DNA from 3 places in the Ligilactobacillus hohenheimensis genome. Region 3 is predicted to be linked to each of the others. Evidence: predicted binding sites of a transcription regulator. Region 3 holds the regulator's gene; each other region holds the start of a gene.
What was found. Region 3 encodes CtsR, which represses protease genes until heat stress. Its sites were predicted from a motif close to TTGGTCAAAAAAGGTCAAANA; they were not measured.
Positions count from the first base shown of each region.

Region 1 (7,262 bases), on a different contig from region 3:
TAGGAATGACGGTAATTGGTTCGGTCACCCCGTATCCACGTAAGGTAGTCAAAACCCGCTCACTGGGGGCCACAATTCCCGCCATGTGTGCACAAAAAACCTTACTCATCTGCTTAACGTGCACCGGCCGCAATAGTTTGCCGTTTGCCACGTAGTGCAGGTAGTCCTCGTACATTGTGTGGTAGGTGTGCACACACGGAATATGCAGGTTGTGCGCCACAAATTTGCCGATTAACCCCATGGAAAATTCGGTCTGAGTGTGGACAATATCCAGCTGTAGTTTTTTCGCTACCTGGTAGGCGTGAAACAATCCCCGCACCGCAATTCGGCGCTCGGTAAACGAAATAAACGGAATACTCGTAAACCGGAAGATGTTTCGCTCGTAGACGTTCTTATCAACGTTTGGGTCCGTTGTAGTGAAGATGTAGACGGTATGCCCTTGCCGCTCGAGCTGCTTCTTTAACGTCTTAATCGACGTGGCAACCCCACTTACCTGCGGGTAGTAGGTATCCGTGAAAATTCCAACCTTCACGAGCGTCCCCCCTTCCTGACAAATCAATAGTTACTATCAATTATATGAATTCCGCGCAATCCACGCAACATTTTATCAATTTTCCACCGTCAGCCCTGCGCTAATTCCTGATAGCAAAAAGAAGCCTGGCACTATGCCAGGCTTCTTTATTCGCTTAATTAACCTACTTAGTGTAGTCCTTAACCAGGGCAACCACTTCGTCGGTTGTTTCGCAGTCAACCGCCTTGGCGGCTAACTCACTCATCTTCGTTGAATCCAGCTTCTTAATTAAGCTCCGCGTCTTCAGAATCGACGTTGCGCTCATTGAGAACTCATCCAACCCTAAGCCGACAAGCAGCGGCACAGCGATTTGGTCGCCCGCCATTTCACCGCACATGCCAGTCCACTTACCTTCCTTGTGGGAAGATTCGATAATGTGCTTAACCAGCCGCAGAATTGATGGGTTGTATGGCTGGTACAGGTAAGAAACGCGTTCGTTCCCCCGGTCAGCAGCCATCGAGTACTGGATCAGGTCGTTGGTCCCGATACTGAAGAAGTCAGCGTACTTTGCCAACTTATCAGCAATCATTGCAGCGGCTGGAATTTCCATCATCATTCCGACTTCAATGTCATCCGCTACCGGAACACCGTCCGCAACCAACTTAGCCTTTTCTTCTTCAAAGATTGCCTTTGCATCCTTGAATTCCTGAACCGTAGCGATCATCGGGAACATGATTGCCAGCTTCCCGTAGTGGGATGCCCGCAGCAGCGCCCGTAACTGCGTCCGGAAAATCTCCTGCTGGTCCAGGGAAATCCGGATGGCCCGGTACCCTAAGAACGGGTTTTGTTCTTCCGGAAGTTCAAGGTATGGCAGGTGCTTGTCGCCCCCAATGTCCATCGTCCGGACAACAACCTGCTTACCGTGCATGCCTTCAACGGCCTGCTTGTACGCCTCAAACTGTTCGTCTTCGGTCGGCAGCTCGCTTGAATCCATGTAAAGGAATTCTGACCGGAACAGTCCCACGGCCTCAGCACCGTTATCATTGGCACCCTCGACGTCCTTTGGCGTTCCGATGTTTGCCCCGATTAAGACTTCCTTGCCATCTGCCGTTACTGACTGAGCGTTCTTCAGCTTTTCCCATTCAGCCTTCTGGGCAGCGTAGTCCTTGGCCTTCTGCTGGTAGTCAGCAACCTCAGCGTCCGTTGGGTTAACGAGGGCCACCCCATCAATCCCGTTTAAGGCAACGATGTCGTCCGCCTCAATATCCTGCGTGGCCGTTTCCGAACCAACTACCGCCGGGATTTCCAGCGTCCGGGACATAATTGCTGAGTGGGACGTCCGCCCACCAATGTCGGTAATGAACCCCTTGACGTACTTCCGGTCCAACTGCGCCGTATCAGACGGCGTCAGGTCATGCGCAACAATCACAACCTCTTCATCAATCAAGGCAGGGTTCGGGAGCGTTACCCCCAGCAGGTGACTCATCACCCGCTTGGTAACGTCCCGGACATCCCCGGCCCGTTCCTGCATGTAGGCGTTATCGGTCATTGCCTCAAACATCTGAATAAACATGTCAGTTACGGCCTTGAGAGCGGCCTCGGCGTTAACCTTATCGTTCTTAATTTTATCTTCAATCTGGCCTAGCATTTCCGGATCAGAAAGAATTGTCAGGTGAGCTTCAAAAACCTCGGCTTCATCCGCACCGAGGTTTTCCGTTGCCTTCTGTTTGATAATCTCAAGTTCCTTCTTGGATGCGTCAACCGCATCGTGAAGCCGCTTGATTTCAGCGTCGGCATCACTGATATTCTTTTCTTCAAATGACAGGTCAGGCTGAACGAGCATGTACGCCTTAGCAACGGCAATTCCGTCACTTGCAGCGATTCCCTTCAGTGTCTTTGTCATTATTCAGCAAGCCCTTCCTTTGTCATCGTGTCAGCAATGGCCTTGATGGCGTCAGCTTCGTCAGCACCGTCAGCCGTGATCGTTACGTCAGCACCTTGGCCAACACCAAGTGACATAACACCCATGATGGACTTCAGGTTAACTGACTTGTCCTGGTATGACAGGGTAATGTCTGAGTTGAACTTGCTTGCGGCCTGAACTAACAGGGTAGCAGGACGAGCATGAATCCCAGTTTCAGCTGTAACGTGAAAGTCTTTCTTTTCCATAACTAACAATCTCCTTTATATGGATATATTCAAGGCGTAGGCCCCACACGCCAATAAGTACGCGCTTACATTTATGTGGTAGACCTATCGTCAATGATAATAGCATAAAATTATTTTAACGACAAGGCTTTCATTGCCTTCTTTTCCCCACTAATCGGTTGTTTGTTCGCCGTTAAAGTGGTAAACCACCCCGCCGCCCTTTTGCGCCTGGCCAACGATGCTCTTCCGGTACCGGTACTTCATCAAAACCGGCTGGAAATCCATGAATTCTTCCGGCGTAACGGTCAGTTCGGTAATCTCTCCCTGCCGGAGTTGTTCTAACAAGTTTTCGTAATCCTTCATTATGTTATTCACCTCATTTATGGCGGGTGTTACCTTCCCGCCTCTTTAGGATACCCCCCTTGCGTTTAAAAGGAAAATCGGTATAATTGGGGTAAAGGTCAAAGTTGGTCAAAACAAGATCAACCGACTGATTCGTTTTTAAATGAAAGGTTGTGAACCATATGTTATGCCAAAATTGTCATCAAAATCCAGCAACGATTCACCTGACAACTAACGTCAACGGCCGGCAAACGGCCCTTGACCTGTGCCAGTCGTGCTACCAGCAACTAAAACAGCAAGCTAACCATGAGAGTAACAGTCAACAAGATCCGTTCGGGTTTGGGTCCCTCGATGATTTCTTCCGGTCAATGGCCGCAAATAACCAGCGGGGAGCTGGCCAAGCTCAGGGCCAAGGCGGTCCCCGGATGAACCCTAACCAGGGGGGTAACAACGGCGGCTCGATCCTTGACCAGTACGGGTTGGACCTGACTGCCGAAGCACGCAAGGGAAACATTGATCCGGTCATTGGCCGTGATCAGGAAATTAAGCGGGTTATCGAAATCTTAAACCGACGGACAAAGAACAACCCCGTTTTAATTGGGGAAGCCGGGGTCGGAAAGACGGCCGTTGTTGAGGGCCTCGCCCAGAAAATCGTTGACGGGGATGTTCCCCAAAAACTGCTTAATAAAAAGGTTATTCGCCTTGACGTTGTTTCCCTTGTGCAGGGAACGGGCGTCCGCGGCCAGTTTGAGCAGCGAATGCAACAGTTAATGCAGGAACTTAAGCAGAGTAAGGACACAATCCTCTTTATTGACGAAATCCACGAAATTGTGGGTGCCGGGAACGCTGAGGGGGGCATGGATGCCGGGAACGTCCTCAAGCCCGCCCTCGCCCGCGGGGAGTTCCAGTTAGTCGGGGCCACAACCCTCAACGAATTCCGCACCATTGAAAAGGACGCTGCCCTTGCCCGGCGGCTCCAACCCGTTCAGGTGGACGAACCAAGCACGGAAGAAACCTTCCGTATTCTTAAGGGGATTCAGAGCAAGTACGAGGCGTACCACCACGTAAAATACACCGATAACGCCCTGAAAGCCGCCGTATTACTGTCCGACCGGTACATCCAGGACCGTTTCCTCCCGGATAAAGCCATCGACCTACTTGATGAGGCGGGTTCCCGGAAGAACCTGACAATCGATGCGGTTGATCCTCAGACCCTGGACGAGAAGATCAAAAATGCGGAGGAACAAAAGCAGGCTGCCCTCGATAAGGAGGACTACGAAAAGGCCGCCTACTACCGCGACCAGGTAACGAAGTATAACCGGATGAAGGCAGACAGCCAGGCCAGCGAGACCGCGCCAACGGTTACCGAACAGGACATGGAAAAGATTGTCGAAGAAAAGACGGAAATTCCGGTGGGCGAACTCAAGGAGAAGGAACAAGCACAACTTAAGAACCTTGCTGCTTCCCTTGAAAGCCACGTCATTGGTCAAAACGAGGCCGTTGATAAGGTTGCCCGGGCCATCCGGCGGAACCGGATTGGGTTTAACAAGTCCGGCCGGCCGATCGGTTCCTTCCTCTTTGTCGGTCCGACCGGAGTGGGGAAAACCGAAACCGCAAAACAGCTGGCCCGTGAGCTCTTCGGGACGACCGATGCCATGATCCGCTTCGACATGAGCGAGTACATGGAAAAGTACTCCGTTTCAAAGCTCATTGGAGCAGCTCCAGGATACGTCGGCTACGAGGAAGCTGGGCAGTTAACCGAACAGGTGCGGCGGCACCCGTACAGCCTGATTCTCCTGGACGAAGTGGAAAAGGCACACCCAGACGTCATGCACATGTTCTTGCAAATCCTTGACGACGGCCGCCTAACCGACTCACAGGGCCGGACCGTCAGCTTTAAGGACACGATTATTATCATGACGAGTAACGCCGGCAGCGGCGATTCCGTCACGAGCGTTGGGTTTGGCGCCGCAAACGATGGCACCACCCACTCCGTGATCGATAAGCTCACCAACTACTTCAAGCCAGAATTCCTTAACCGGTTTGACGACATCGTTGAGTTTAAGCCACTTTCCCAGGATGACCTGAAACAAATCGTCAACCTGATGCTGACTGACGTGAACGGCATGCTGGCACAGCAGGGCTTATCAATCCACGTCACCGTCCCGGTTCAGGATAAGCTGGTCGAACTCGGGTACGACCCGAAGATGGGGGCCCGGCCACTCCGGCGGGTAATCCAGGAACAGATCGAGGATCAGGTTGCTGACTACTACCTCGAACACCCGAAGACCAAGCAGTTTGTTGCGCGGCTCAAGGACGACCAGATTGTCATCGGAAGCGAGGACACAAAGGAACCTACCCAGAAACCAACTGCTTAAAAATTCAGAAGGAAGCTTAGTTTTTTGATAAACCAGGGAAACGGGGCTTATCCCGGTTCCCTGGTTTCGTTATACTGTGGGTAATCACATATAAGGAGGACACACGATGCACCTAGTTGACGTAACCAATAGCTACGCTGACCAGATCCACCGTGAACTGGTTACTACTCCCCTACGGTTTATCCAAGTTTACACCCTGGGAAATTCGCTGGTTACCCACCGGCGCGGGGCAACGGAAGATACGGTGGCAATTACCAACCGTCACCGCCCCGTCACGCCCGCAGAACTGGCGTATATTCGCGAACACCTTTTTGCACCCACCCAAAGCCCGGTGATGGCCCGAAAAGGAGCAACGATCACGCTAACGGCAGAGCGGTGCGCATAACCGCTTCCGGTAAAACTAAAAATTACGGTAAAGGAGGTTGGAACATCCGTTCCAACCTCCTTTGTCCCTTTGGCACACCCTCCTTTTTATTGTATAATGACAATCGAGTATTACTGACGAACGGAGGTGCCCTGATGGTGGCGCGGTTATTTCATAAAAAACGCCGGAGCTTTAATTTTCGCCGGCAACAGCGGAAGTCACCCGCCAGTTCCCAACGGCGACTCCACCAACTAAACCAGAAAGCCGGGACTCTTGCCGTTCCGGTTACTCCAAGCCCGGTTGCACCTCGTCCGACAACGGCACTAAACGGGCGGCGGGTGGTTACTAACCAGGCACCAGTGGGCGCCCCTATTGAACGGTTTTATCCGGCCCAGAAAGATCAGCGGCCAAGCCAGCCAGCTAAGCCGGAAGTGCGCCGGGATGCGCCGGACGCAACGCTGGTGATTATCTACCAGGACGAACACCAGAAGAGTATGGCTGCGCCGCAGGTTATTCACGGTCGGCTCGGTGCTCCCCTGCAGCTCCAGTTCCGGGAGTTCTCTGGATACGACCTGATTCACATCGCAGGATTTGTGAGCTCGTTTGTCGACCCGTACGGTACCATGACACTCACGTACCGGCGGCAAAACGGGGGGCAAGTCTGGATGTTCTGCCGGGACATCGACGAACTCAACCTGCTGGCCTACCCGCGGTTTATCAACGGAAAACTACACGCCCAGTACAACCTGAGTTCTCCGTTCATCGACCACTACAACCTGATTCGGGCGGACGGACCAGCGCGGGGGCAGTTTACCGAAGAACAGCAGACCGTCACCTACCTTTACCGGCGGGCGGATTGGCAAATGGTTGACTACGACCCGCGGGACCTGCAGATGGACGCGTTTGTCCCGTGCTACGACGGTCCAGCCGGAGAACGCGTTGGCATTACGCTCGTTAAGGGAACCATCTGGCACGTCTACGAAACGGTCACCCTCACCAATCACCAAGTCTGGTGTTGCATGGGAGGAAACATCTGGATTAAACAAACCGACGAGCAGGTTACCCCGGTTGACCGCCCTGCCATGCCGGCATGGCTCCGGCCAAACCGGACGACCGAAAACACGTTCACTAACCAGTACCATGACTACGCCCGGATTGATTTTGTCCCGGGAAAAAAGGCGGCACTATACGACCAGCCGTTTGGCCACCGGATTGACGGAATCACCCACGGCACCCCGGTCATTATTACCGGCAGCGTCCGGACCGAGAACATGATCTGGTACCAGGTTGACGACCGCGGGTGGATTCCGCGCCAGTACACGAAGGCTTTGCATAACCTGTCAGCGGAAGAAAAACAAGCAATTGAACAACAAAAATAACACCCCGTTCTTGGGATTACACAAATCTCAATGACGAGGTGTTTTACTTACCCCAGCAATAACTCAAGCGTTATGTTTGGCATCTTAACTAGTCCGAAAAATTTCGCTGCTGGTTATTAAATTTTGAAAGCTATTATATT
Region 1 covers NZ_CANCXC010000002.1:179,902-187,163, reverse strand. Annotated here, with positions in the region: gene QOR60_RS04710 (glycosyltransferase family 4 protein) at 1-532, opposite strand, end outside; gene ptsP (phosphoenolpyruvate--protein phosphotransferase) at 696-2,414, opposite strand; gene QOR60_RS04700 (phosphocarrier protein HPr) at 2,414-2,680, opposite strand; gene QOR60_RS04695 (hypothetical protein) at 2,831-3,022, opposite strand; gene QOR60_RS04690 (ATP-dependent Clp protease ATP-binding subunit) at 3,184-5,379, shown strand; gene QOR60_RS04685 (DUF1827 family protein) at 5,486-5,764, shown strand; gene QOR60_RS04680 (MucBP domain-containing protein) at 5,899-7,122, shown strand.
Region 1: QOR60_RS04690 (ATP-dependent Clp protease ATP-binding subunit) is a predicted target of CtsR. The motif match lies at 3,117-3,137, and genes of this name have one in related genera.

Region 2 (7,262 bases), on a different contig from region 3:
GTGGATTCCCTTGTATTCTGCAACGTTGCTTGTGAGCTGGTCTTCGATCCGCATTAACTGGTTGTACTTAGCGATCCGGTCCGTCCGGCTCATTGAACCAGTCTTGATCTGGCCGGCGTTCATAGCAACAACCAGGTCAGCGATCGTCGTGTCCTCGGTTTCACCTGAACGGTGGGAAACAACGGCCGTGTAGCCGGCTTCCTTAGCCATTTCGATGGCTTCTACCGTTTCAGTCAGGGTACCAATCTGGTTAACCTTGATTAAGATTGAGTTTGCGCAACCCATCTTAATCCCCTTCTTCAGGTATTCGGTGTTCGTAACGAAGAAGTCGTCACCAACAAGCTGAACCTTCTTACCAAGTTCCTTGGTAATTTCAGCCCAGTCGTCCCAGTTGTTTTCGTCAATCGGGTCTTCAACTGATACGATCGGGTACTTGCTGATTAAGCCTTCGATGTACTTAACGAATTCTGGCGTTGAGAATTCTTCACCCGTTGACCAACGAAGCGTGTACTTCTTCTTGTCGTCGTCCCACAGTTCTGAAGCGGCCACGTCCATGGCAATGGCAACGTCCTTGCCTGGCTTGTAGCCGGCGTCACTGATAGCCCGAACAAGGTACTCTAACGGTTCCTCGTTGTTAGCAAAGTCAGGAGCGAAACCACCTTCGTCACCAACGGCCGTTGACTTGCCGTCAGCCTTCAGGAGAGCCTGCAGGTGATGGAACGTTTCTGAACCCATCCGAACGGCTTCCTTCATTGACTTAGCTCCAACAGGCATAATCATGAATTCCTGGAAGTCGACCTTGTTCGTTGAGTGCGCCCCACCGTTGATAACGTTCATCATTGGTGTTGGCATTACGTGAGCGTTGAACCCGCCAAGGTAGTTGTAAAGCGGAATTTCAAGCTCATCTGCAGCAGCCCGGGCACATGCAATTGAAACGGCTAAGATGGCGTTGGCACCAAGCTTACCCTTGTTTGGTGTCCCGTCTAAAGCAATCATTGCCTTGTCAATGGCAACCTGGTCCGTAACTTCGTAACCAACGATTTCCTTAGCGATTACGTTGTTTACGTTGTCAACGGCCTTGGTAACACCCTTGCCCATGTAACGAGACTTGTCGCCGTCCCGCAGTTCAACGGCTTCGTGTTCACCAGTTGAAGCACCTGAAGGAACAATTCCCCGGCCAAAAGCACCTGCTTCGGTGTAAACCTCAGCTTCAACAGTTGGGTTACCCCGTGAGTCTAAGACTTCACGAGCGTAAATTTCTGTAATTGCAGACATAGATATTTCTCTCCTTTGATGTTGTTAACTTGAGAATACTGTCCTCAACGTTATTTTAGTCCGTTCAGAACCGATATTCAACTTGTTATATGAAAACCTTCACGCACTAGCAGACTAGTCGTTGTAGTGGGCTAATGCTAAGAATGAGTCTGGCTTAAGGGCAGCGCCACCAATCAGGCCACCGTCGATATCCTTCTTAGCCATGATTTCCTTAACGTTAGCCGGCTTTACGGAACCACCGTACTGAATCCGAACGTTTTCAGCCGTTGTTTCGTCGTACAGATCAGCAACCGTCTGCCGAATAGCAGCGCACATTTCCTGGGCCTGATCAGCCGTAGCGGTCTTCCCAGTTCCGATTGCCCAGATTGGTTCGTAGGCGATTACCAGGCTAGCAACTTGGTCAGCCGTTAAGTTCTTTAAGGCTGCCTTGATCTGGTCTTCAACAAAGCTTTCTGCGTTCCCAGCTTCCCGGGTCTCAAGGCTTTCACCACAGCAGATGATCGGCTTCATGCCGTTCTTAAAGATGGCGTGCGCCTTCTTGTTGATGTCCTCGTCCGTTTCGTGGAAGTAACCACGCCGCTCGGAATGCCCGATAATAACGTAGTCAACGCCCATTTCGTGCAGAACCTTTGGTGAAGTTTCACCAGTAAAGGCCCCTTCGTCTTCAAAGTAGCAGTTTTCAGCACCAACATGAAGCTGGGAACCCTTAGCGCTGTCAAGCAGTGCTGGCAGGTCAACTGCCGGTGCACAAATTAAGGTTTCAACCTCACTGTTTTGTGGCAACTGATCCTTAACCGCCTTAACAAATTCAACGGTTTCCGTTGGGTTCATGTGTAACTTCCAGTTACCCGCGATAATTGGTGTCCGCATTAAAATCATCCTTTCATTTTTAGTTGGTTGTGAACAACCATACAACATTTTTAATTATACCACGAACTGATAAAAACCTCTGGTAAAAGCACAATAAAAGGAGGCTGGAACCAATCGTTCCAACCCCCTTAAAGTCTGCTATCTAACTACTTGTCAGAAACAGCTGCGATTCCTGGTAATGTCTTTCCTTCGAGGTATTCAAGGGAAGCACCACCACCAGTTGAGATGTGCGTTAACTTGTCAGCAACGCCGAGTTTCTTAACGGCAGCAGTTGAGTCCCCACCACCGACAATCGTTGTGGCGTCCGTTAACGTTCCAAGGAACTTGCCGATTTCAAGCGTTCCCTTGGCGAAGTTCGGCATTTCGAACACACCCATTGGTCCGTTCCAAACAACCGTCTTAGCGTCCTTCAGTACGCTCTTGAAGAGTTCAACTGACTTCGGGCCGATGTCTAATGCCATGTAGCCGTCTTCGATGTCGCCTTCAAAGATCTTGCTTGGTGCATCGTTCTTGAAGTCCGTTGCGCAAACGTTGTCAACTGGCAGAACCAGCTTGTCGCCAGCTTTGTCCATGATTTCCTTAGCCAGGTCAATCTTGTCTTCTTCAACCAGTGACTTACCAATCTTGATTCCCTTAGCAGCGTAGAACGTGTACGTCATTCCACCACCAACGATAATCTTGTCAGCCTTGTCAATCAGGTGGTTGATTACACCGATCTTGTCAGAAACCTTGGCCCCACCAAGGATTGCAACGAACGGGTGCGCCGGGTTATCAACAGCGTTCCCTAAGAACTTGATTTCCTTTTCAAGCAGGTAACCCGCAGCAGCCTTCTTACCAGCAGCCTTCATTGCTTCTGAAATGCCGACGTTTGAAGCGTGCTTCCGGTGAGCCGTCCCAAAGGCGTCGTTAACAAAGACGTCACCAAGTGATGCCCAGTACTTGCCTAATTCAGGATCGTTGCCTGATTCCTTCTTACCGTCAAGGTCTTCAAACCGCGTATTTTCAACCAGCAGAACGTCACCATCGTTCATGTTGTTGATGGCGTCTTCAAGTTGAGCACCCCGGGTTGCAGGAATGAACGTTACCGGCTTGTTTAATAATTCAGCTAAGTGTTCAGCAACCGGCCGTAATGTGAGCTCCTTCTTGTCTTCTTCGGTCTTTACCCGGCCAAGGTGTGAGAAGAGGATTGCCTTCCCACCCTGTTCAATGATGTGCTTAATTGTTGGTAAGGCGGCAACCATCCGGTTATCGTCACCAATCACACCGTTCTTAATCGGGACGTTGAAGTCGACCCGTACAAGAACCTTCTTAGACTTCAGGTCTAAGTCGTCAATCGTTAATTTAGCCATTTTATTCCCTCCAGAAAAATGTATTAAAAAAGCGGGAGGAGTTTTGCCTCCCCCCGCCATCATCTGCCAAGCAGAAAATATTAGCGTTCAGCTAAATATTAAAGCATGCTTGCAAACTTCTCTAAGGTCCGAATCATCTGAGCCGTGAAACCAGATTCGTTGTCGTACCATGAAACGGTCTTAACAACCTGTCCTTCATCGCCGCCAACAACCTGTGTCTGTGTTGGGTCAAATACTGAACCGAATGACGTCCCGATAACGTCTGATGAAACGATTTCGTCTTCGTTGCAGCCGAATGAAGCGTTACCTTCCGTAGCCTTCTTAACAGCGGCGTTAACTTCGTCAGCCGTAACCTTCTTGTCAAGAACAGAAACTAATTCTGTAACTGAACCCGTGATTGTTGGAACACGAAGTGCGTGGCCATCAAGCTTGCCGCCCAGTTCAGGAACAACCTTCCCAAGAGCCTTAGCAGCACCAGTTGAGTGAGGGATGATGTTCTGAGCAGCAGCACGGCCGTTCCGGAAGTTAGCCTTGCGGTCCGGACCATCCTGAAGCTTCTGTGAAGCCGTGTAGGCGTGAACCGTCGTCATCGTACCAGCCTTGATGCCGAATGCATCGTTAACAGCCTTAGCCATCGGTGCAAGACAGTTGGTCGTGCATGATGCAGCTGAGATGATGTCGTCATCTGGTGTGATAATGTCATCGTTAACACCGTAAACAACCGTCTTCATGTCACCAGCAGGAGCTGAAACAAGAACCTTCTTGGCACCAGCCTTCAGGTGTGAAGAAGCCTTTTCTGGTGATGTGTAGAAACCAGTTGATTCAAGAACAAGTTCAACACCGTCGTTCTTTACCCAAGGAATGTTTGTCGCATCTGCTTCGGCGTAAACAGGAATTTCCTTTCCGTTTACAATGATTGCATTGTCCGTAGCTGAGATTTCAGCGTCAAACTTACCATGAGCCGTGTCGTACTTAAGAAGACGAGCAAGCATTGATGGTGAAGTTAAGTCGTTGATAGCAACAACTTCAAGGTCATCTGAAACAGCAGCGATCCGACGGAATGCTAACCGACCGATCCGGCCAAACCCATTAATACCAACTTTAGTAGTCATACTAAAATTTCCTCCTTGTGGAAATAAAATTTATTTTAAAAAGTAGCACAGAAGCACCACCATTTTAAAAACACTTTCAGTCCCGCGTACAAAAATGTTTCCATTCTTGCCGGGCGACCCATCACTTGATAGCTCTCACTATCCCGATCCAAACCGCAGGAAACCCGATCTCAATTACAATGATATTGTAGCAATTCTCCCCCCCGCTTGCAAGCAACTTCACTTATTCACCCTTATCAGGATTCACCCCTTTCACTGCGCCCCCGGTTCTCCCTTACAGTACCAGGCATTCAACGGGTTTTTATCGGTCAATCCCCAAAGATATGGGCGGACATATCTACGCCTCCCAAAAACTCGAAAAAAAGACTTGCAATTTAATTCCAATCACGATACTATAATAAGCGTGCTGCGCCGCTAGTGTAATGGATCGCACGCAAGATTCCGGTTCTTGTAATCGGGGTTCGACTCCCCGGTGGCGCATTCAAGATTGAAGCGAAGGTTGGGACGTTGGTCTCAGCCTCTTTTTGTATCCCGCATTTATCCAAAACATGATTTGACCATTTTTGACCTTTGTATTAAAATTAAAGCAACGCACGGTGAAGACTGCGCAAGTTACATTATAAGTAGGAGGCGGTTCACATGAACTTAGTACCAACAGTGATTGAGCAATCATCTCGCGGTGAACGCGCGTACGATATTTACTCCCGGTTGCTCAAGGACCGGATTATTATGCTTTCAGGCGAGATCAATGACGACATGGCAAACGCAATTATTGCCCAACTGCTCTTCCTGGATGCTCAGGATTCTAATAAGGATATTTACCTGTACATTAACTCACCCGGTGGCAGCGTTTCAGCCGGATTAGCCATTTACGATACGATGAACTTCGTTAACGCCGATGTTCAGACGATTGTGATGGGAATGGCAGCATCAATGGCATCTGTGCTGGCAACCGCCGGCACTAAGGGAAAGCGGTTTGCCCTTCCCCACTCTGAGATTATGATCCACCAGCCACTTGGTGGGGCACAGGGGCAATCCACTGAAATTCAAATTGCTGCTGAGCACATTTTAAAGACCCGGGAATTAATTAACAAAATCCTTGCTGACGGTTCTGGCCAAACAATCAAGAAGATTAACCAGGATACTGACCGGGACAACTTCATGACTGCTCAGGAAGCCGTTGACTACGGGTTGATTGACGGCATCATGGAAAACAAAAAGGCAATGAAATAACAACTAATCAGGTGATTTTATAATGGAAAAAGATGCTCCACTATGCACAACGGGAATGACCTGTACGAAGGGATACCCGTGTGCCGGGCCTGATGGAATTTGCCACTGCCCCATGAAGACTGACAAGGTCTGCATGTGCAACGGCAAGTGTCAGGTTTAAAGTAAAACTCCTTCCCGGAATGAGTACGGGAAGGAGTTTTATTTTATGGGTACGACGGGATTACCGCCTAACCCATCTCACGATTCTCTACTAGATTCCATTAATATGATTAAACGTTACGTTTGAGAAAATAGCACAAAAGCACCCCAGACCACGGTTAGCTTAACCACGATTTGGGGTGCTTATTACTCTTTTCTAATTACTGTTGGCCAGAATTACATCATTCCGCCCATTCCACCGGCAGCCGGGTTAGCGGCACCAGCAGCGGCGTTGTCTTCCTTTTCAGGCTTATCAGCAACAACCGCTTCCGTTGTGAGCAGCAGGGCTGAAACGCTGGCAGCGTTCTGCAGTGCTGAACGGGTAACCTTTGTCGGGTCAACAACCCCGGCGTCAACCATGTCGACCCATTCACCGGTTGCAGCGTTGAACCCAACACCTGGCTTCTGTTCCTTCAGCTTCTCAACGATAACGGAACCTTCTAAGCCGGCGTTTTCAGCGATCTGCCGTACTGGTTCTTCGAGGGCGCGCTTAACGATGTTAACCCCCGTCTGAACGTCGCCGCTTTCCTTGATGGCAGCAACTTTGTCAATGACGTTAACAAGTGCCGTACCACCACCAGGAACGAAGCCTTCTTCAACGGCAGCCCGCGTAGCGTTGAGGGCGTCTTCAATCCGGTACTTCCGTTCCTTCAATTCGGTTTCGGTTGCGGCCCCAACCTTGATTACGGCAACCCCACCGGCTAACTTAGCCAGCCGTTCCTGGAGCTTCTCCTTGTCAAAGTCAGACGTTGCTTCCGCAATCTGCTTCCGGATCTGGTCAACCCGCTCGTCGATGGCATCCTTAGCGCCGGCACCCTCAACGATCGTCGTGTTTTCCTTCGTAACGGTTACCTTCCCAGCTGAACCTAACTGGTCAAGCGTAACGTCCTTCAACTGCAGGCCAAGGTCGTCCGTGATAACCGTAGCACCCGTCAGAATGGCGATGTCTTCAAGCATTGCCTTCCGCCGGTCACCAAAGCCAGGAGCCTTAACAGCAACGGCCTTGAACGTTCCCCGGATGTTGTTCAAAACAAGTGTTGGAAGAGCTTCACCGTCAACGTCGTCAGCGATGATTAACAGTGAACGTCCCTGCTGAACAATCTGCTGTAACAGGTCCATGATTTCCTGGATGTTTGAAATCTTCTTGTCCGTAATCAGGATGTACGGGTTGTCCAGGTCAGCTTCCATCTTGTCGTTGTCCGTTACCATGTACTGTGACAGGTAG
Region 2 covers NZ_CANCXC010000001.1:38,779-46,040, reverse strand. Annotated here, with positions in the region: gene eno (phosphopyruvate hydratase) at 1-1,275, opposite strand, end outside; gene tpiA (triose-phosphate isomerase) at 1,390-2,145, opposite strand; gene QOR60_RS00235 (phosphoglycerate kinase) at 2,292-3,494, opposite strand; gene gap (type I glyceraldehyde-3-phosphate dehydrogenase) at 3,593-4,606, opposite strand; tRNA gene QOR60_RS00225 (tRNA-Arg) at 5,015-5,086, shown strand; gene clpP (ATP-dependent Clp endopeptidase proteolytic subunit ClpP) at 5,246-5,839, shown strand; gene QOR60_RS00215 (hypothetical protein) at 5,862-5,999, shown strand; gene groL (chaperonin GroEL) at 6,215-7,262, opposite strand, start outside.
Region 2: clpP (ATP-dependent Clp endopeptidase proteolytic subunit ClpP) is a predicted target of CtsR. The motif match lies at 5,157-5,177, and genes of this name have one in related genera.

Region 3 (7,262 bases):
TCGCGTCAACGTACTCAACCGTCCCGGCGTTCTTGCATAGCAAAGCAACCCCTGAGTCGTGGGCCGCCTTGTATTCAATCCCCGTTCCGACAAGCGGAGCGTGCGGATCAATCAACGGCACAGCCTGCCGCTGCATGTTAGCCCCCATCAGGGCCCGGTTGGAGTCATCGTTTTCAAGGAACGGGATACATGCCGTAGCGACGGCAACAACCTGCTTCGGGGACACGTCCATGTAGTCGACCTTGTCCACGGAGATTTCGATGTTGTCATCCTTGTGCCGGGCCATAACCACCTTATCCTTGAAGGATCCGTCATCGTTTAACGGTGAGTTAGCCTGCGCAACAACGTAGTTATCTTCCTCGTCAGCCGTCAGGTAATCAATCTTGTCCGTTACCTTGTGGGTATCCCATGAAACCCGGCGGTACGGCGTTTCAATGAACCCGTACTTGTTAACCCGGGCGTAGGTTGACAGACTGTTAATCAACCCGATGTTCGGTCCTTCAGGCGTTTCAATCGGGCACATCCGGCCGTAGTGCGTGTAGTGCACGTCCCGGACTTCGTAGCCGGCCCGGTCACGCGTCAATCCACCCGGTCCAAGGGCTGATAACCGCCGCTTATGCGTCAATTCGCCCAGCGGGTTCGTCTGGTCCATGAACTGGGATAACTGGGAACTACCGAAGAATTCCTTGATTGAGGCAACGACCGGCCGAATGTTAATTAACTGTTGCGGAGTGACCGTTGCGGTATCCTGGATGGACATCCGCTCACGCACAACCCGCTCCATCCGGGAAAGCCCAATCCGGAACTGGTTTTGCAGCAGTTCACCCACGGAACGAATCCGCCGGTTCCCTAAGTGGTCGATGTCGTCCGTTGTTCCAATGCCTTCCTGTAAGTTGAAGAAGTAGTTAATGGAAGCCACGATGTCGGCTGGCGTAATGTGCTTGTAGTTCAAGTCGACGTTGCCGTTCCCGATCATGTTGAGTTCCTGCTCCGGGTTTTGTTCGGAGTAAACCTTGATGATCTGCAGCTTCATTGGCTCCTGAACAACCCCATCTTCGGCCGGATGGAAGGTCACCATCTTAAAGTCATCCCGCTTCAGGTACGGGGCCAATTTGTCCATTACCCGCTTGTCCAGCAGGTCACCCTTCTTAACAAGGATTTCTCCCGTATCCGGGTCTGCCAGAGTTTCAGCAATCCGCTTGTTTAACAGCCGCCGCTTGAGGTCAAGCTTCATGTTCATCTTGTAGCGGCCAACAGCTGCCAGGTCGTACCGCTTCGGGTCAAAGAACCGGGCTGTCAGTAAACTCCGGGCTGAATCAGCCGTCTTTGGTTCACCTGGCCGCAACCGTTCGTAAATGTCTTTCAGTGATTCCTCTACCCGGGAATCTTCCGTATTCTTGTGGATATCCTTTTCCAGTGTCAGCATCAGGCTGTCAGTTTCCCCGAGCATCTCAATGATTTCACTGTCAGAACCGTATCCCAGGGCCCGAATCAGCTCGGTAATCGGGAGTTTCCGCGTCCGGTCAATCCGTACGTACCCGATATCCTTGGTGTCCGTTTCATATTCGAGCCAAGCACCCCGGTTCGGGATTACGGTTGTTCCGTAACTCGTCCGGCCATTCTTATCAACTTCAGAGTTGTAGTACACCCCCGGAGAACGGACCAGCTGGGAAACAATCACCCGTTCAGCCCCGTTGATAATAAACGTTCCCTGCTTGGTCATCAGCGGGAAGTCCCCGAAGAAAACGTCCTGGGACTTGATTTCACCGGTTTCCTTATTAATTAAACGTAAGGTCACGTGTAACGGTGCTGAGTAGTTGGCATCGTGCTGCCGTGCTTCCTCCACCGTATACTTTGGTTCTAATAACTGGTAATCAACAAATTCAAGCGACAGGTTGCCAGCGAAATCTTCAATTGGCATAATGTCTTCGAACATTTCGCGTAACCCTTCATCAAGGAACCAGTTGTACGAATTCGTCTGAATTTCAATCAGATTCGGGAGATCCAAAACCTCCTTGATCCGGGAGTAACTTCTCCGTACACGGTGCTTGCCGTATTTTACCAAGTGTCCTGCCAAGCTGTTCACCCCTCATTAAGATTCTGTGAATTCAGCAATGTTACATTTTTGTTACAAATTACTAAAATCACCCTTCGCACGGCTTTTTTAGCAAAAAAAAACCAAAAACAGTTTCAAACGGGCTGTCCCGCCATCACTATTTTTGCTTCTTCATAACCTAGTATGGACAATAGATCACACTAGATTGCTAAATTCACAGTTTTTTCAATCACATATTCTACCTTGAACCTACTAATAAGTCAACGGCCTTCTCACTTAGGCGTCACCGTAATCCGTCCTTGCCGGGCACCAACGGTTACCGTCATTCCCGCAGTCACCGTTCCCGCTAAAATTGCGGTACTTAACCGGTCCCCAACTAGCCGCTGCAAGGCCCGCCGCAGCGGCCGGGCACCATACTCCGGCTTGTAACCCGCAGCCACAACCGCATCAACGGCTGCCGGAGTAACCCGCAACTGGATTCCCCGGTGCTCAAGGCGCGCTGCCAACGGTTGCACCATCAGCCGGACAATCTGCCGTAGTTGTGGTTTGGTCAACGCACGGAAGACGAGCACGTCGTCAATCCGGTTAATGAATTCGGGCCGAAAATGCCGCTTCACCGCCGCATGCACTGCCGCCGCCATTGCATCATAATCGTCGGCGGCGTTCACCGCGCCAAACCCAACACTCTTCTCGTCCCGCAGCGTGGTTGCCCCGAGGTTGGACGTCATGATAATGATCGTATTCCGAAAATCAACCTTCCGGCCCTTCGAATCGGTCAAAAAGCCGTCATCCAACACCTGCAACAGGAGGTTGAACACGTCCGGGTGGGCCTTTTCCACCTCATCAAACAGCACCACCGAGTACGGGTGTTGCCGCACTTGCTCGGTCAGCTGACCGCCCTCGTCAAACCCCACATATCCGGGCGGAGATCCGACCAACCGACTGGCATTAAAGCGTTCCATGTATTCACTCATATCGATCCGGATCAGGTTGTCTACATCACCGAAAACGCTGGCTGCCAACGCCTTCGCCAGTTCCGTTTTCCCCACGCCGGTTGGTCCCAGGAACATAAACGAGCCAAGGGGCCGCTTGGAGGAACTAATCCCACTCCGGGCCCGGCGAATTGCCCGGGCAACCGCACTAACCGCTTCGTCCTGACCAATTACCTGCCGGTGAAGCTCCCGTTCAAGGTGTACGAGGTGCTGCTGTTCGCTCCGGGTAATCTGCGTAACCGGAACTCCCGTCCACGCGGCGACCACCGCCGCAACATCCTCTGCCGTGACGGTCCCCTGCGCCCGGCGCTGTTCCTTCCGGGGAGTGGTGTTTCTTAATTTAACCGCCCGGGAGAAATCCCCCTGTTCAAGGGCTTTCTGGAACTGCTGGGTGGTGTCATCCCGAACGGCGTCCCGGTTCTTTCGCTGGGCAACCCGCAGCTGAACGTGAGCGGCCGCCTCGTCCATCAAATCAATCGCCTTGTCCGGTAATTGCCGCGCAGGAAGGTAGCGCACGCTAAGGCGCACCGCCGCATCCAGGGCATCATCGCTAATCCTTACCCCGTGGTGCTGTTCGTACCGGGAACGCAATCCCCGTAAAATCATCCCGGTTTGCTGGGCGGTCGGTGCTGCTACCGGCACCCGGGCAAACCGGCGTTCAAGCGCCGGGTCCGCCGCCACGTACTTTTGAAACTCCGTCTGGGTAGTAGCCCCAATTACCTGAACCGTTCCCCGGGCCAGCGCAGGCTTCATGATGTTGGCCGCATCAATGGCTCCCTCTGCGCCCCCCGCACCAACGAGGGTATGGAGCTCGTCGACGAAAAGAATAACGTGTCCGTCCCGCCGAACTTCGGCCAGCACCGCTTTCAACCGGTCCTCAAATTCACCGCGGTACTTTGTTCCCGCAACAAGTGCACCCATCTCAAGGGCCATTAACCGCACTGAGCGCAAGGATGCCGGAACCTTCCCGGCAACAATCTGCTGGGCAAGGCCCTCAACAACTGCGGTCTTTCCAACGCCGGCATCTCCCAGAAGAACCGGATTGTTCTTTGTCCGCCGGCTCAAGACCTGAATCAACCGGTCAATTTCCGTCTCCCGGCCCAAAACGGGGTCTAGCTTCCCCGCCCGGGCCTGGGCCGTCATGTCGGTGGCAAGCTTATCCAGTGTCGGGGTGGCGGATTGCTGCGTCGCCTTATCCTCCCGCCGAAGTTCTTTTTGCAGTTTACGGTAATCCGCGCCCGTCATTCCGAGCTGTTTGAGAACCCGTTGCCGTAACTGCCGCACATTAACTCCCAGGTTCACCAGAACCTGAACGCCGAGCGTCTGTTCGTTTTGCAATAATGCTAACAAGAGCAGGCCAGTATCAACCTCTTCCCGGTCCAATAACCGCGCCATTGTTTGCGCCCGGTCCCTAATCGCCTGGACCCGAGGCGATTCTGCGTGCTGGGTGCGCCGCCAGTGTTGGCCGGGACGAATCATTCCGCCAAGCTGATCAATCACGTCAGCGGGGGTGATGATCTCCTGGCGTAAAACAAGCCCGGCGACCCCGTCTTCTTCGGTTAATAACCCCAATAACAGGTGGGGCGTTGATACGGTATCGTGGTGACACCGCCGGGTTTGATCCGCCGCCATTTTCAGGGCGTGCCGGGCACTCTCTGTATACTTAACTGCCATTCAATTACCACCTCACCGTTAATCTGCACACCGTAACCGGTTAAGCAGGGCCACCATCATCCGCGCTCGCATCGTGGCTTCAACCATCCGGTCACCAACATTTAACGCATCGTGTCCCATCACCGTTAACAGAAGGCTTCCTTCCTTCCGGGACAGCAATTTGTTTTCGTACAACGTCTGAACGATATGGAGGGCGTCCGCTGCACTCAGCTGATCGCCCACCATATCAATTAGTTGGTCAAGGATCCGGGCATCGCTTACCAGGTCGACCTTTTCAATCCGAATGTAGCCGCCCCCACCCCGTTTACTCTCAACCAGGTAACCGTCCTGCACGGTAAACCGAGTTTTAATTACGTAGTTAATCTGCGACGGGACGACATCAAAGCGTTCAGCGACTTCCGAGCGTTTAATTTCAACCTGCCGGCTTTCTGCCAAAATTTCCTTTAGGTACCGCTCGATAATGTCAGAAACGTTTCTACTCTGCACCGAAGCCACCTCCTTGTCTGACTATCTTTGACTAAATTATAGATGATTTTCAGGCGGTTGAAAAGAAGCAACTAGCTACTAAAAAAGAGGAGGCTGCGACCTCCGTCACAGTCCCCTCCTTAGGGCTTAGTAAATGGTAGTTTCCCACCACTTGCTTATTCTATTATTCGTGCCGTTTTCGGAACGCAATTACCCCGGCAACTGCAAGCACAACGACCCCAACAACTACCAGTCCACCGGCGATCATATCACCCGTGTCTGGTAATCCGTTGTTTCCGCTCCGCTTGTTTAACTGCTGCTTCCCGCCGCCGTTTTGAACGCGAGGAGCGGCAACCTTACTCCGAGAACTTGCGCTGCTCGATGAGCTTACCACTGACGGTGTCGTGTTAACCGTTGATGGTGTAACCGGCGTGTTAACAACACTTGAAACCGGCGTTGTCGGGCGCGGCTGCGTTGTTGTCGCTGCCGGTGCCGGCGTGCTGGTTGACGTCGTCGTTGTCGGTGTAACCGGCGTGCTTGAGGTTGAACTCGTTACCGGAACAACCTGCCGGTGGCTAGACTGTGATGCGCTGCTGCTTGATGAACTCGAGCTTGAACTCGGGACAAGTGCTGGCACACTGCTTGATGATGACGGCGTAATCATCGAACTACTGCTGCTTGGCAAACTCTTTGATGAGCTGGAGCTTGACGAGCTGCTGGAGCTTGAACTAGAACTCGATGAACGGCTGCTTGACGAGCTAGAACTCGATGAACTCGAGCTTGCCGTCGCAGTTCCCTGATCAACAATAACGTTACTATCCGTTTGGTTCCCGTTAATGAGAATAACCGGTTCATCATTGACGATCTTAACCTGGATCGACTCGTTGTTAATCTTGTAGCCGTTTGGCGCCTTGATTTCCTTAACGGTGTACGTGTCGTTGTTGGTTAACCCGGTAAACTCAACTTCTCCGGCAGCGTTTGACGTTACCTTCTGGTCCTGACCGTTTCCGGTTAACTCGAAGGTTGCCCCAGGAAGGGCGTTCCCGTCGTTATCCTGCTTATCAAATACAACCCCGTCCTTTGGCTGAGTCCCCCAGATATCGTTGTGCCACGAGTTGGCAACAATTCCTTCAACCTGGCCAGTCTGAGTTCCGTTCGGGTTTTTCTGGTTAGCAGTGTTGGTCCAATTATTAACCTTTGAATTATCCGTTGGTAACTTCGTCTGGTACGTAATCGTGTACGCAATCGTTTCGAAGTTCCCGTTGGTTAAGGAACCATCCTGGTTATTTAATTTGGCAATCGTCTGCAGTTCAGCAGCGACCTTGCTGCCATCCAGACTCAAGGTAAACCCGTACATTTTGCCCTAGTCCGGGTGAACATTTGACCCCTGTTGTTCGCCCGGTTTTTCCTGATGGGCCGCCCGCTTCACCTTCCTGGCCATCATCTGCGTCGTAATCCAGATTACCAGGATAACCGCAATGGCCGAATACAGCACCATCATACATTCCGAAACAAAAATCTTCGAATTCAGGTAGTAGCCAAACGTCGCCTTTAGTTTATACAGCAGGACAAATAGGGCCAGGTCGCCCCCAAACATTCCAAAGAACAACGTGTTAAACGTCATTCCCATAATTTGAAAACCAATGTTGCGCCCACTCCGGCGGACGGCCGCCACGCTAATTCCCGGATTCTGCTCAATCACTTCCCGCAACCCACTCGCAATGGCAATTGCGGCCTCCGAAATCGCTCCAAGGGTGCTCAGCAGCGTCGTGGCAATCGTGATTGATTCGAAGTTGACTCCCACAAGGAGAGTAAACTGCTCAATTTCATCCGTTTGTTCGTTACTGAAGCCCTTAATCTGGGCAAAGTGGTCCAGCGGAACAATGAGGACAATCATCACGCACAGCACAATGAGGGTTGCAATAAAGGCAATCCGTGCCGTTTGCTCGTCGTCGTTTCCCAAATAAATCGTAATCGCAAGGATTGCAATTCCAACAAACAGGGCCACCCAGATTGGGGCAAAACCCGCGGAGATTAAAATAATCGCAATAAACATCAAAATAAAGTTGAGGGCG
Region 3 covers NZ_CANCXC010000004.1:143,257-150,518, reverse strand. Annotated here, with positions in the region: gene rpoB (DNA-directed RNA polymerase subunit beta) at 1-2,086, opposite strand, end outside; gene QOR60_RS06230 (ATP-dependent Clp protease ATP-binding subunit) at 2,329-4,722, opposite strand; gene QOR60_RS06225 (CtsR family transcriptional regulator) at 4,741-5,208, opposite strand; gene QOR60_RS06220 (prealbumin-like fold domain-containing protein) at 5,372-6,544, opposite strand; gene QOR60_RS06215 (YibE/F family protein) at 6,551-7,262, opposite strand, start outside.